3 regions of the Rhizobium sp. O111 genome follow, and region 2 is predicted to be linked to each of the others. Evidence: riboswitches for the same ligand, from Rfam matches in the RefSeq annotation. Region 2 holds a riboswitch; each other region holds the start of a gene.
The links. Region 2 has a riboswitch for cobalamin ahead of bluB (5,6-dimethylbenzimidazole synthase). Riboswitches for the same ligand answer to the same signal wherever they lie in the genome.

Region 1: it holds a riboswitch for cobalamin, as region 2 does, so the genes downstream of both, cobU (bifunctional adenosylcobinamide kinase/adenosylcobinamide-phosphate guanylyltransferase) here and bluB (5,6-dimethylbenzimidazole synthase) in region 2, are expected to answer to the same signal.
Region 3: it holds a riboswitch for cobalamin, as region 2 does, so the genes downstream of both, ACVTFQ_RS20265 (ABC transporter substrate-binding protein) here and bluB (5,6-dimethylbenzimidazole synthase) in region 2, are expected to answer to the same signal.

The regions. Positions count from the first base shown of each region.
Region 1 covers NZ_JBSHXL010000001.1:1,877,442-1,882,163, forward strand. Annotated here, with positions in the region: gene cobN (cobaltochelatase subunit CobN) at 1-1,160, opposite strand, end outside; gene cobW (cobalamin biosynthesis protein CobW) at 1,170-2,219, opposite strand; gene cobU (bifunctional adenosylcobinamide kinase/adenosylcobinamide-phosphate guanylyltransferase) at 2,224-2,742, opposite strand; cobalamin riboswitch at 2,854-3,246, opposite strand; gene ACVTFQ_RS09535 (chloride channel protein) at 3,493-4,722, shown strand, end outside.
Region 2 covers NZ_JBSHXL010000001.1:1,516,601-1,521,322, reverse strand. Annotated here, with positions in the region: gene ACVTFQ_RS07780 (LTA synthase family protein) at 1-905, opposite strand, end outside; gene ACVTFQ_RS07775 (TolB family protein) at 1,180-2,013, shown strand; cobalamin riboswitch at 2,039-2,223, shown strand; gene bluB (5,6-dimethylbenzimidazole synthase) at 2,264-2,950, shown strand; gene ACVTFQ_RS07765 (DUF2865 domain-containing protein) at 2,964-4,082, opposite strand; gene ACVTFQ_RS07760 (NADP-dependent malic enzyme) at 4,225-4,722, opposite strand, start outside.
Region 3 covers NZ_JBSHXL010000002.1:133,035-137,756, reverse strand. Annotated here, with positions in the region: gene ACVTFQ_RS20275 (ABC transporter ATP-binding protein) at 1-17, opposite strand, end outside; gene ACVTFQ_RS20270 (FecCD family ABC transporter permease) at 14-1,054, opposite strand; gene ACVTFQ_RS20265 (ABC transporter substrate-binding protein) at 1,051-2,082, opposite strand; cobalamin riboswitch at 2,326-2,564, opposite strand; gene ACVTFQ_RS20260 (c-type cytochrome) at 2,621-3,007, opposite strand; gene ACVTFQ_RS20255 (ABC transporter substrate-binding protein) at 3,161-4,393, opposite strand; gene ACVTFQ_RS20250 (aldo/keto reductase) at 4,417-4,722, opposite strand, start outside.

The DNA of each region.
Region 1 (4,722 bases), 360 kb from region 2:
GCCGCCGACTTGAACGAGACAGCGCGAGAAAGGACCCGGCCATCGACCTCGGGCAACGCTACGTTCATGCCGAGATCGCGCGCCGACAGTCCTTGCGAAGAGCTTTCCCATGCCTCCCTCGACGAAGCGGAAAAGATCGCCTGCAGCACCACGGCGTCGCTGGCCTCCAGCACCGTCGGCTGCCGCTCCGCACCGGGCGCCGAGACCGCGAAACCTGTAGTGTTGATGACGACATCCGGCTTGGTGGCCGCGAAGACGCTTTCGAGGATGCCCTTGGAGACGGGGTCCTTGAGACTATAGGCGAAGACCGGCAGCGGCCGAACCCCCTCGGCGATCAGCGCTTCGATCAGCGCCTCGACCGGGCGAGTTTCGCCGCTTTGCACGAGGGCGCGGTAGAAGGAGATGGCGATGGTGGGTCTTCCCTTCTCCCCCACGGGGAGAAGGTGGCCCGAAGGGTCGGATGAGGGGGCGGCGCCACAAGTGATGCCATCGCCGTACTGCTGCTCACTCCTTGCGTCGTTCGCCCCCCTCATCTGCCCTGCCGGGCATCTTCTCCCCGCTGGGGAGAAGAGGAGATCAACGTGAGACTTCCACTCCTCAACCCCAACAACGCCCCGCCCCGGCCACCAGATCCCGGCTTTCATCAACGGCGCCGCCGCCTCCGGCTTCTCATCGCCCGACAACATCGCCTCGGCATAGTCGAGAAACGCATGCGTATTCGCATCGCCCCCCTCGATCAGATAGGCCCAGAGCGCGTTGAGATCCTCAAGCGGCACATTCGAAAACAGCGTCAAACCCGCATCCGGCTTCGAATCTCCCGGCAGCACCGCGATCAGCGCCCCGTGACGCGCCGCCGCCGCATGTAGCGCCTCCAGCGCATAATGAAAATAACTGGCGCCGCCGAGCGCTCTGACGATGATCAGCTTCGCATGCCTCGCCGTGCGCTCGACATAGGCATCGACGGACATCGGATGCTTGAGGCTCATCAGGCTGGCGATGCGCAGCGACCGTCCCCCACCTCGCTGACGATGCGCGGCTGCTACCGCCGCCAGTTCGGTGTCGGCAGCGGAGAGAAACAGGATGTCGCCGGGCGACTGACCGAGATCGATCGCCTCCTCGCCGTCGCTGATCGTTCCCTGCTGGGCTAGAAGCAGATGCATCGTCTTGCCTTATGCGAGCGCCGAAATCGCCTGACGCACCGCGCTCTCATCCATCTCATGCAGCCCGATCACCACCAGCCGCGTACCGCGCGCCTCGCCGGCAGCCCAGGCACGGTCGAAATAGTGGTCGATACGGCTTCCGACGGCCTGCAACTGCAGCCGCATCGGCTTGCCGGGAACGTCGACGAAGCCCTTGAGGCGCAGAACGTCGTGCTCGGCAATGATGCCCTTCAGGCTCTCGACAAAGGCGGCCGGATCGGCGATCGGTCCGAGCTCTACCACGAAGCTATCGAACTCGTCGTGATCGTGCGGCGTACCATCCTCATGTTCAAGCTCGTGATGGGACTTGCGGTTGCCGATATCTCCCTCGGTGCCGATGCCAAGGCCGAGCAGCACGCTTGCCGGCACGTCGCCGTTCTTCGCCTCGATCATCGCGGGCTTGCGCGCCGTGCGCGAAGCGACCTCGTCACGCACCCGGGCAAGGCCGGCGCCGTCGATGAGGTCGGTCTTGTTGAGCACGATCAGGTCGGCGCAGGTCAGCTGGTCCTCGAAGAGTTCCTCGATCGGGCTCTCGTGGTCGAGCGTCTCGTCCTCGACGCGGCGGGCGTCGACGGCGTCGTGATCGTCGGCGAAGCGGCCGGCGGCCACGGCGGCGCTGTCGACCACGGTGATCACGCCATCGACCGTCACCTGCGTGCGGATGTCGGGCCAGTTGAAGGCGGCGACCAGCGGCTGTGGCAGGGCGAGGCCGGAGGTTTCGATGACGATATGATCCGGCCGGTTCTCGCGCTCCAGGAGCTTGCTCATCGTCGGGATGAAGTCGTCGGCCACCGTGCAGCAGATGCAGCCATTGGTGAGCTCGATGATATCGTCCTCGGTGCAGTTTTCCGCGCCGCAGCCCTTCAGCACTTCGCCATCGACGCCGAGATCGCCGAACTCGTTGATGATGAGCGCGATCTTCTTGCCGCCCGCATTGGTCAACAGGTTGCGGATCATCGTCGTCTTGCCGGCGCCGAGGAAGCCGGTGATGACGGTGGCGGGGATCTTCTGCTGGTTCATCAATTCAACCCTTCATTTTCAGCGGCAGTCCCGCCGCGATAAAATACACATCCGCGGCGACCGCCGCGATCATCTGGTGCAGTCGCCCGGCATGGTCGCGAAACTCGCGCGCCATGCGGTTCTCGGGCACGATGCCGAGGCCGACTTCATTGGAAACGATGACGAGGCGCGCCTTCGCCTGAGGCAGATAGGCGGCCAGTGCCGCGAACGCCGCCGCCATGTCGCGCTCATCCATCATCAGATTGGTGACCCAGAGCGTCAGGCAATCGACAAGCACCGCCCGCCCCTCGCCATCGATCGCGGCAAGCCGGCCTGCGAGATCGAGCGGTTCCTCATGCGTCGTCCAGAGGTCGCCGCGATCGGCCTTGTGCTGCTCGATCCGTGCACGCATCTCCTCGTCCCAGGCGCGGCCGGTGGCGATGTAGTGGCGCTCGAGGCCGCTGTCGATGACGAGCTGCTCGGCAAAGCGCGACTTGCCGGAACGGGCGCCACCTAAAATAAGCGTAGAGGATACCGTCGTCATGCGTGGACGACTTCACAGGAGCGCGTCCGGCCTGACGCCGACGCCAAAATCTCATTGTCTGCCATGACAACCTCCGTGCTGGCATTGGGCACATTTGCCCAGGGTTGGGCTTTGCGCCCGGCACGATTGGCAGGTCTCCTGGCTCGCGGGTCCAGGCGACGATCGGGATAGCCACGCAGGCCATCCCGATCGTGCCATCGGTTCTTCCTCGCCTTCCCGGCTGCAATCATGAAAAGGCGGACGATTCGTAGATTTAGAGGCGTCCAACCCCGGTTGATCATGGCTTGCATTGCCAGTGGCTTTTCCGCCGTCTTCCGCCCCTCGCCCGCCTGCACCACGCAGGCAGCCGGCAAGAGAACATCCGACGCCGGACGGAAGACCCTGACCGCTCTACAGTCGCGGGGTCGGCTGTGATGAAGGCGCCCTGGTTGGGTCCACCCCGTCACATTCCCTTTTCATCCGCACCGCTTTTGGCGATCCGGAACCATCCGTTATCGATCCATGGTTAGGCAAGCGCGACAGCGAAGTCAATCGACCGCCAATCGCGGCCACCAGCCAAATTGATTGACATCAACCCTCAAGACGATCATCTCTACCAAATTTATCGTCTATAATCAGGCACTTAATGTCATAAAAACTTGTTGCGTCAGCCGGGTTTTTGCCGCATTTGCAGCGCATGCGGCGCAGCACCGCAAATGTCCCCTCCTTCGCCACCCTTGAACGGGCTTTCGCCCGCCTAGTTTCCCCATCATGCGCCTGAAAATCAATCTTAGACGGCTCGGCCCGCTACACACACTGCTCGATGCGGGGCGCATGCGCGCGCTCCTGAGGCGCAGCGAAATGGGCATGGTGCTGGCCGGCGCGCTGATCGGCGTCACGTCTGGCCTCGCCGTCACCGGCATGAGCCTGATTTCGCGCGAGATGCACAGTCTGATCTTCGGGATCAGCGATGTCGAGCGTTTGAGCTCCTCTCAGATCGACGACAAGTTCCTGCTGATGGCGGCCCCCGTCTGCGGCGGCATCCTTCTCGGTCTTCTGATGTATGTGCTGGCGAAGACCCGCAAGAAGCCGATGGTCGACCCGATCGAGGCCAACGCGCTGCATGGCGGCCGCCTGTCCTTGACCGACAGCATCATCGTCGCGATCCAGAACCTGATCTCCAACGGCTTCGGCGCATCCGTCGGCCTCGAAGCCGGCTACACGCAGTTGGCGTCCGGCATCGCCTCGAAGCTCGGCTTCAAGCTGCAGCTGCGCCGCGCCGACCTGCGCGTTCTCGTCGGCTGCGGCGCCGCCGGCGCTATCGCGGCCGCCTTCAACGCGCCGCTCACGGGTGCCTTCTACGCCTTCGAGCTGATCATCGGCACTTACACGATCGTGTCGCTCACACCGGTCGTCGTGTCGGCGCTCGTCTCCACGCTGGTCGCCCGGCTGCTGGCCGGCAGCGACTTCATCATCGATGTCGGCGATTTCGGCACCGTCATGCCGGCCGATTACGTGCCGGCCATCCTGCTCGGCGCCTTCTGCGCCGGCATCGGCATCCTGATCATGCAGGGCGTCGCCTTTATCGAGGAGCTCGCACGCCGCAGCTCGATCGCGCTCCCCTTCCGCCCGGCGCTTGGCGGCATCATCGTTGGGCTGCTCGCGCTGGTGACACCGCAGGTGCTGTCGGCAGGCCATGGCGCGCTGCATCTCAATCTCGACCGTGAAGTCGTGATTCCCGTGCTGATCGGACTTTTCCTGCTCAAGGCGCTGGCATCAGCGATCTCGATCGGCTCCGGCTTCCGTGGCGGCCTGTTCTTCGCCTCGCTGTTCATGGGCGCGCTGCTTGGCAAGTTCTTCGCCTATTCGGCTCCCTACTTCGCGCACGCAACGCTGACGCCGATCATCTACGCCGTCGTCGGCATGAGCTCGCTTGCCGTCGCCGTCATCGGCGGGCCGCTGACCATGACCTTCCTGGCGCTCGAAATCACAGGCGACTTC
Region 2 (4,722 bases):
AACTCGGGCGAGAAGACATGGCCGGACTGCGCCGCGCGGATCGTCGGCATCGGGTCTTCGGAGAATTTCAGCGTCTTGAGGCGCGTCGGATCCCAGAAGGATTCGCTCATCAGCATGATAACGTCAGGCTTGTCGCTCGGGCCGCTGAGATAGCCGTAATTGCGCGACGGGATGGCATCGAGCGCCTGCGCATTGAGGCCGGCGGGCGAGGCGACGTCGGCCATCGGGATGTTGAAGATGAAAGCGAGGATGAAGCCGTTGCTGCGGTAGTTCTCCTTCTGGTCCCACATCATCGGCACCACCTGCAGGCGGTCGCGGATATAGGAATACTGCGAGTAATCCATCAGCGAGCCGAAGGCGGCGATGACGGGAACCGTCAGGCAGAGATTACGGATGCGGTTGCGGCGCGCCATCTTCGGCAGGCGGCGCCAGGCGTAGCGCCATGCCAGCACGAGGCCAGTGACGGAGAGCAGGATGCCGACGGCAACCGCGATAGCCGTCATCGGGCGGTCGCGGACCATGACCGGAAGCAACTCGAGAATCTGGCGGCCGAACAGCATGTCCGAGGGATAGAGCGGATCGGAGAGGTAGTGCTGCTTCTGATTGGAGACGAGCGCCGGGACGAGGACGAGCGGCAGCACGACCAGTGCAGAGAGGAAACGGCGGCCCAGCACCGCATCGACGCAGAGCATAACGATGGTCAGCATCACGACCGTGGTCATGCCTGGACGGGCCGTGGAAGACAGAAATGCGCCCACATCGGTTGCACCGCCGCGCGCGATCACTTCGACCGAGAAGGTTGCAAGCAGCGCCATCACCGCCGTCAGGGCGACTGCAATTACGCCGCGCAGGATGGAGGGGCGGGTATCCGCGCCGACGCCACCATAGAGCGCCGCTTCGCGCATTGCCGCTCCGGACTTGAAAACTTGGGCGATCAATGGCGGAACTCCAGTGTCATCATAACGTCACCGAACTGTCACATCTTCGTCATGAACGCTAGATGAACCATTGTTGTTTCGCGGGCTTAACGCTTTTTTGATCACAAACTTTTCGGCAGCCGGTTGCCTCATGTAGCGTGTGTTCCGGATGGACCCTGCCATGGCGGCGCGGGGGCGATCCTTGCGTGCCTTATTTGGCTGTCGTAGGTCATGGATATGTTCGCGTCAGAGGAGAGTTTGCATGCGCAGTTCCGTCGAGATCTACAACGTCAAGACGGGTGAGGCCCGCGTGATCTGGCAGACCGAGAGGCTGGTCGAAGCCCCGAATTACGCTCCTGACGGCAGCTATCTCCTGCTCAACGATCAGGGCATGCTCTACAAGCTGGCGCTCGATGGTTCAGCGAAAGTGCAGAAGGTCGATAGCGGCTTCGCGACCGCCTGCAACAACGACCACGGGATTTCACCCGATGGCACTCGCATCGTGATCACAGACAAGATCGAGTTCGGCAAAGCGGCGATCTACACGCTGCCGATCGAGGGCGGGGCGCCGCAGCTGGTGACCACCAATCATCCGTCCTACTGGCATGGCTGGTCGCCTGACGGGAAGGAGCTCGCCTATTGCGGTATTCGCGGCGACGTGTTCGACATCTACACGATCGACGTGACCGGCGGCGAAGAGCGGCGGTTGACGCATGGCGAGGGCCGCAATGACGGGCCGGATTATTCGGCCGACGGGCGCTGGATCTATTTCAACTCCAGCCGCACCGGATTGATGCAGATCTGGCGCATCCATCCCGACGGGACGGGCGTGGAACAGGTGACGCACGACAATTACGGCAACTGGTTCGCGCATCCCTCTCCGAAGAACGACAAAGTCGTGCTGATTTCCTACGATCCCGATGTGTTCGACCATCCGCGCGACAAGCATGTGCGGATGCGGATCATGGATATGGACGGCGGCAACCTGACGACGCTGTTCGAGCTGTTCGGTGGGCAGGGGTCGATCAATGTTCCGAACTGGTCACCGGATGGTGACGAATTCGCCTATGTCCGATATTTCCCGGTCGAAGCTTGAGCGATTGCATCGTGCGCGGTTTGTCGGCATAGGTGGCGCGTCGGGTGCCCGCAGGCTTGCGGGAGAATCGGGAATTCGGTGCAAGACCGGAACGTGCCCAACGCTGTAAGGCCGACGTCTGCCGCTTGATGCCACTGGCGCTCTTTGCCGGGAAGGCGTGGCAGACGGATGACGCCAAGTCAGAAGACCGGCCCGACAATCATAGACTGACCGCCTGGACAGCGGCCGGTTGTGTTGTTGGGGATTGACGATGCGACCAGACCAATCTGGCTCTCTTGCGAGAGCCGGCGCCTTTTCGGCGAGCGAGCGCGACGCCGTTTACAGAGCCATCGAGACCAGACGCGACGTGCGATCGGAGTTCCTACCGGATGCCGTGCCCGATGACGTGATCGGACGCCTGCTGGCTGCCGCGCATCACGCGCCGTCCGTCGGCTTCATGCAGCCTTGGAATTTCATCGTGGTGCGCGATCGGGCCGTCCGATCGACCGTGTGGAAGGCCTTCGCCAAGGCGAATGCCGAGGCGGCGGAGATGTTTTCCGGCGAGCGGCAGCAGGCATATCGCGCCTTGAAACTCGAGGGCATTCGCACGGCACCCGTCGGGATCTGCGTGACCTGCGATCCGGATCGCTGCGGCGACGTGGTGCTGGGGCGGACGCACAATATGCGGATGGATTCCTACTCCACCGTCTGCGCGGTGCAGAACTTGTGGCTCGCGGCGCGCGCCGAGGGCATCGGCGTCGGCTGGGTCAGCATCTTCCACGAGGCGGATCTGAAGCGGGCGCTCGGCGTGCCCGAGCGGATCGAGATCGTCGCCTGGCTCTGTGTCGGTTATGTCGACCGGCTCTACGAGGAGCCGGAGCTCGCGGTGAAGGGCTGGCGGCAGCGGCTGCCGCTGGAGGAGCTGGTGTTTACCGATCGCTGGGGCGAGGGCGTGTAACCCACGACGCCAGCTATTGCTTCTGCGCCGGCGGTTGCTGGGGCTGGGCTCCCGGCATGGCTGGGTGTTTCAGGTCGATCGACCCTTGATCGCCGGCGAGGAACTGCGGCCCCACCTGGCGCACCTTGCCGGCACTGGGATCATAGGGGCGATCGGGGATCTGCGACTGGGGCGCTGGCGGCTGTGGCGTAGGTTGGGTTTCGGGCTTGGCGGCGGCGGTGTTCGGGGTTTCGATCGTGGTGATCGAGCTTTGCGGCGACGGCGCGCTCACAGACTGGTTGCGGCGCATCTGTTCGTAATAGGCGGGCAGATTGCAGCTGCAGGACGACTTTTCGCCGGGCTTGCGGTTCTTGTAGGCGAATGCATTCGGCATGGCGCTGTAGGGCGCGCCCGTGGAGGCCGAGATCATGTTCTCCGTCTCGCCGCTGGAGACGTCGTGATAGTAGAGCTCGGTTTCGATGCCCGGGCACATCTGCTGGCAGGTGTTGGCGTCGCGGGCGAAATCGAAAGAGGTTGCGTTCGAGCGGATGGGGAAGAAGCCGCCGTCGCAGCTGCGCACGCAGATCGTGTTCAGATGCGTGAGCGGCTGGCCGCCAGGCGAGAACTCGTAGGAGCGCTGACGCTCGCCGCCGAGCGGAATGAAGGTGTCACTGCGCATCGCCTGATCATCGATGCTGGGCGGGTTCGCATATTGCGGCTCTTCATGTTGCTGCACGGGCGCGTTGCAGTTGTTTTCGTCGAGTGCGGCGAAGAGTTCGTTGCGCAGGCGAGCGTCCGGGCTTTGCGCGCGCAACTCGTCACGGCGCATCTGCAGGTCGGCGATGTTGTCGAGCATCTTCGCTTCGGCCTGTTCGAGCTCGCCGCAATAGCCGGCATTGTCGCCGCCGATGACGACCATACTGCCGCTGCTGCAACCGCTGCGGCGTTGGTCGCTGCGCAGTTTGCGAAGCTCGAGGTTCTGTTCGGTAATGGCGCTCGCGAAGCGGCGTATTTCCGGCGACGTGCCGCCGCCGATCGTCTCTGGGATGGTTGCTAGGCGGGCGCGCAGCTGACCGCAGATCGGCGCCAGCTGCGCATAGGCAGGGGCGGAAAGGGCAATCAGGAGTGCTGCGGCCAGCGTGAGGCGTTTCAAGGCATCGTCCCGTCAGTGAGCAAATACCAAATGGCGAAGGGCGGACCATGGCCCGCCCTTCGATATACATGGCTTGTCTTAACAAGCTGCCGCTCAGAGCCTAACGCATTTTCAGCGTCCAAGGCAAATCACGCAGCCCAGATCATGCAGGCTGGGATGCCTCGACGACCGCAAGGGCCGCCATGTTGACGACGCCGCGCGAGGTGACCGACGGCGCCAGGATGTGGGCGGGCATCGCCGCGCCGAGCAGGATCGGGCCGACATGCAGGCCATCGGTCATCGACTTGACGACGCCGAGCGTGATGTTGGCCGCATCGAGGTTCGGGAAGACCAGAAGGTTGGCTTCGTCGTGCAGCGTCGTGTTCGGCATGACGCGCTTGCGCAGCGTTTCAGAGATCGCGCTCTCGCCGTGCATTTCGCCATCGACCTCGAGGTCGGGCGCGGTGTCGCGCACGAGCTGCAGGGCGTTGCGCATCTTGGTGGCGCTTTCGGATTCACGCGAGCCGAAGTTCGAATGCGAGACGAGGGCGGCGCGCGGCGTGATGCCGAAGCGCTTGATTTCTTCGGCGGCGAGAACGGCCGATTCCGCCACTTCCTCGGCTGTCGGATTGAACGTCACGTAGGTGTCGGTGAAGAAGGT
Region 3 (4,722 bases), on a different contig from region 2:
CTGATGGAAATGCTCATGCTGGCCGCCTCGCCTTGTAGAGAATGAGCGCGAATGCCGGCGCGCCGAAGAGCGCGGTGACGACGCCGATCGGCAACACCTGCTGCGGAATGATGACGCGTGAGACGATATCGGCGATCACCATGAAGATCGCTCCGGATATCGCCGTTGCCGGCAACAGGCGCCCATGCCCCGGCCCGACCACGAAACGCGCCGCATGCGGAATGACCAGCCCGACGAAGCCGATCGAGCCAACGATGCAGACCATCGTCGCCGTAAGCAGCGCCGTGAGTGCGAGCAGCACGATCCGGATGCCAGCGACAGGAATGCCGAGCGCTGCCGCAGCGTCGGTGCCGAAGGTGAAGGCGTCGAGCGCACGGGCATAGAGCATGCAGACGAGAAAGCCGGCGATCGCAACAGGAGCGGCGAGATAGACATCCGGCCAGCGCACACCGGACAGGCTGCCGAGAAGCCAGAACATGACGCCGCGCGCCTGCTCGGCATTGGCCGATGTGGTGACGATATAGGATGTCAGCGCGTTGAAGAGCTGCGAGCCAGCGACACCGGCGAGAATGATACGGTCCGTCCCGCCGCCGGAGCCTGCCGCCAGCAACGACACCAGCAGGAACGCCGCGACTGCGCCGACGAAAGCGCCGGCCGAAAGCGTCAACACGCCATAGCCGAAGCCGAGGATCATGACCGCGACGGCCCCAGTTGACGCGCCGGCCGAGATGCCGAGCACATAGGGCTCGGCCAGCGGATTGCGCAGCAGCGCCTGCAGCACCGCGCCGCATAGCGCAAGAGCGGCTCCGGCGCTGGCTGCCACAAGCGCGCGGCTCAGGCGATAATCCCAGATGATGCCTTCATGGATGCGGCTGAGTTCAAAGCCGGTGCCGAAGACACGGTTCGCCACGGCCTTGGCGGTCGTGCCGACAGGAATGGAGATCTCGCCGATGGACACGGCGAGACTGATGACAAAGCCCAATGCCACGATGGCAAGGACGAAGAGCGCGACCAGCGTTCTCCATCCCCGGTGGGCAATCGACGCGTGCCTCACTTGGAAAGACCGAAGGACTTGATGCCGACGGCGAGGCGTTCCAGGCCATCGATGGTGCGGATCGTCGGGTTCATCGACTGCGCATCCATCTCGACGAAGTGCCTGTTCTTGACGGCATCGAGCTGGCTGGTGACAGGGTCCTTTTCAAGGAAATCGATCTTCACCTTCGGATCGTCGGCTGCATAGCGGCGGCGGTCCATGGTGGCGATGACGATGACCGCAGGATTGGCCTGCGCGATGGTTTCCCATCCGACCAGCGGCCACTCTTCCTCGGTGCTGACGACGTTGCGGGCGCCGAGCGTTTTCAAAATATAGGCCGGAGCGCTGTTCTTGCCGGCGATAAAGGCATCGCCCTGCACTTCCTTGCTGGAAAACCAGAAGGCGACAGGCAGATCCTTAGCCGACCCGCCAAGCGATGCCACGGCATCCGCTTCGCGCTTCTTCAAGTCGGCGATCAGGGCCGCGCCGCGATCCTGGATGTCGTAGATTTCCGCCAGTTCGGCGATCTCCTGGTAGATCAGCTCCATGGTGAAGAGCTCGCTACGCACCCCGTCGCCACCATCGGTATTGACCTTCGCGACGCAATCGGCCGGCGAAACATAGGTCTTGATGCCGAGCCCGGCGAACTGCTCGCGCTTGCCGACCGACCCTTGCGTGCCGACATGCCACTCGAACTCGGCCGCAACCAGATCCGGCTCCTGACCGACGACGGATTCAAAGCTCGGATCATTGTCGGCCAGCCGCTTGATCTTCTGGTTGACCTCGGCATAGGCGGGCAGCACCGGCCCGACCCAGACCGCCGTGCCGACGATCTTGTCGGCGAGGCCGAGCGAATAGAGAATTTCGGTCATGCCCTGACCGATCGACACCGTCTTCTTCGGCGCGCTGTCGAATGTCACCTGCTGGCCGCAATTGGTGATCGTCAGCGGATAGGTCGTTGCCGCGGCGTGGGCAGAGGGTAGAAAGGTGGTGAAAGCGCAAGCCGTCGCGATCGAAAGCAGCGCGGTTCGCAGGATGATGCGGTTCATATTGGTCCTCATGTATGGCTGAAGCCCGCAGCCGACTGGCCGTGGCTGTGAAACTCGAAGCGGGACCGCCACGGATGATGCAGGACGAAACAGCAAAGCGCTCGCCTGACATCATGCGGCGGCGAAAGCTATCGCGGAATCACGGCCATGAGATTGCGGAGGGGAATAAAGCGGGACCGCGCCAGCGGCTGACGTCAAAAACCATCATATGATGCTCCTCTCCGGACAACCCCGTCCGGGATGGTGGACACTGTTTTGACGGCAGGTCTCCTGGCTTGCGAATATGCGCCTAACATCTGCCTTCCCACGAAGAGCTTCGCAGTGGCATGGCGTTCGAGACGAACACCACAAGGACATCAGGCAATCCGCTTACAGTTGCGGGGGCAGCCACGGTCTTGGCCCCATTCGGGTCATCCGCACCGTGTTCCCTATTAATCCCGTCGGAAGTCATCCCTTCGGGAACCATCGAGGCTGACTTAGGCGATCCGGCGTCAAGACGTCAAGACGTCAAGACGTGACGAGCCGACATTTGGCGCGTCTAGGGATTGGCTCGGAGATAGCCGATCAGGTCGCTGATCTCCGACGTCGTCCAGAGGCCGCCGAAGCTCATCTTCGTTCCCGGCACTTTCTTCTTGGGGCTGGACAGAAACTCCGAGAGCGCCGCCTCATCCCAGACAAGCCCACCCGCGCCGGCTGTCTTCATCGCGTCGGAATATCTGTAGTCGGGCAAGCTTCCGGCTGGGCGACCAACGACGCTCTTCAGATGCGGGCCGAAGCCGTTGCGTTCGGAATCGACCGTGTGACAGGCGACGCACAGCCTGAACACCCGCCTCCCGTGCTCGATGTCCTCGGCGGATGCCGCGGATGTCATGACGAGCAGGCTGGCGATCGAACAGATCGACGAAAGGATTGAGCGCTTTTTCATATGTCGATGGCCTGTCGTGTTGGTTGCCAAATGCATGGTGCCGTTTTTACGTCGCGCGATCCGCGAACGACACTGCTTACCCAACAAAGCACATATGCGCCCAGACCGGACTGGTGCGACATGGGAGCACAGCTCCCATGTCGCCTGGTACCTTTACTGCGCGGTCTTGATCTTGGTGACCTCTTCGGCGCTCAATTCGCCGACCGTCGTCACCTCGCCATTGCTGATCTTCCACAGGCGGAAGGGACCGGTGATGTCGCCATACGTGTCGAAGCTGACAGGGCCGATGACACCTTCATACTTCACCGGCTTGCCTTCCTTGATGAGCTGCAGCGCCTTGGCGAACTCTTCCTTGCCGGCATGGATAGGCGTGCCACCCGCGGCGACAACTTCCGGCATGGCTGCCTTGATGGCTGCCGCATCGGCCTTGCCGGCCTTGGCGATCGCCAGCGCCACGATTGCACCGGCGTCATAAGAGCGGTCGGCGGCCGGGGCCGAAGGCGAGATGCCGCCGGAGAAGGCCTCGTAATTGCCGTTGAAATACTCAGTCGACGCCGTCGGGCTGGTGCCCGAGGAGGTGCCGTAGGCGTTTTCCAGATACTGCGCGCCGACGCTCTCGATGAAGTCCTTGGAGTTCATACCGTCGTTCAACAGGAAGGTCTGCTTGCCACCGCCGGAAACCCAGGCGCGGGCGATGGTCGCGCCATCGACGGGGGTGCTGACGAGATAGAGCGCATCGGGATCGCCAGCCATGGCGGCGCTGGCCTCGGACGCGTAGCTCGACTGCTTCTCGTTATAGGGCGTCGTCGAGGTGATCGTGCCGCCGAGCTTCTGGTAGGCGGTCGCGAACTCCTTGACCATGTTGACGCCGAAGTCGTTGTTGACGTTGATGATCGCGATCTTCTTCAGGCCCTGATCCATCGCGAACTTCGCGGCCGCCGTGCCCTGCAGCGCATCGGACGTGATGGTGCGGAAGAAGACGCCGTTGGTCTTGCCGCTGCGGCCAAGCTCGGTCAGTGTTGGCGAAGAGGATGCTGGCGAGACCTGCACGACGCCGGCCGGTGCCGTCACCGAAGTCAGAATCGGGATCGATACCGACGAGATGATGCCGCCGATGATGACCGGCACCTTCTTGATGTTGACGAGCTGCGTCGCCTGATCGACGGCGACGTTGCCCTGGCTCTGGCTGTCGCGCGTATCGGCAACGATCTTGCAACCATTGACGCCACCGGCGTCGTTGATATCGCGGAAGGCCATCTCGACGGACTTCGCGCCCGCCTGGCCATATTCACCGGCAGGGCCGGTCAGTTCCATGACGAGGCCGACGGTGATGTCGCAATCGGCAGCAAACGTCGGCGCCGTCGATGCAGCAAGCGCAGCAACCATGGCGGAAAGCAGGAATGTCGTTCTCATTTTTGTTCCCCTTTGTTGAGATTGTACTTCATGATGCTGCCGTGGCGGCCTTCCCTGTCCCGCTCCAGCGTATAGACGTCGCCGTCGAGCGGCTTTGATTGCGCAAGGATCGCATCGATCTCGGCTCTATCCGTTTCGCTGAGCGCGATATCGGCGATGGCGAGATTGGACTTCAGATGCTCCCTGTTGCGGGCGCCGACGATGACGGCCGCGACGCCTGGCTTGGTCAGCATGGCGGCGCTGGCGATGGTGGCGATATCGGTGTCGTGCCGATCGGCGATCCCGCGCAGCGTCGATAGCAG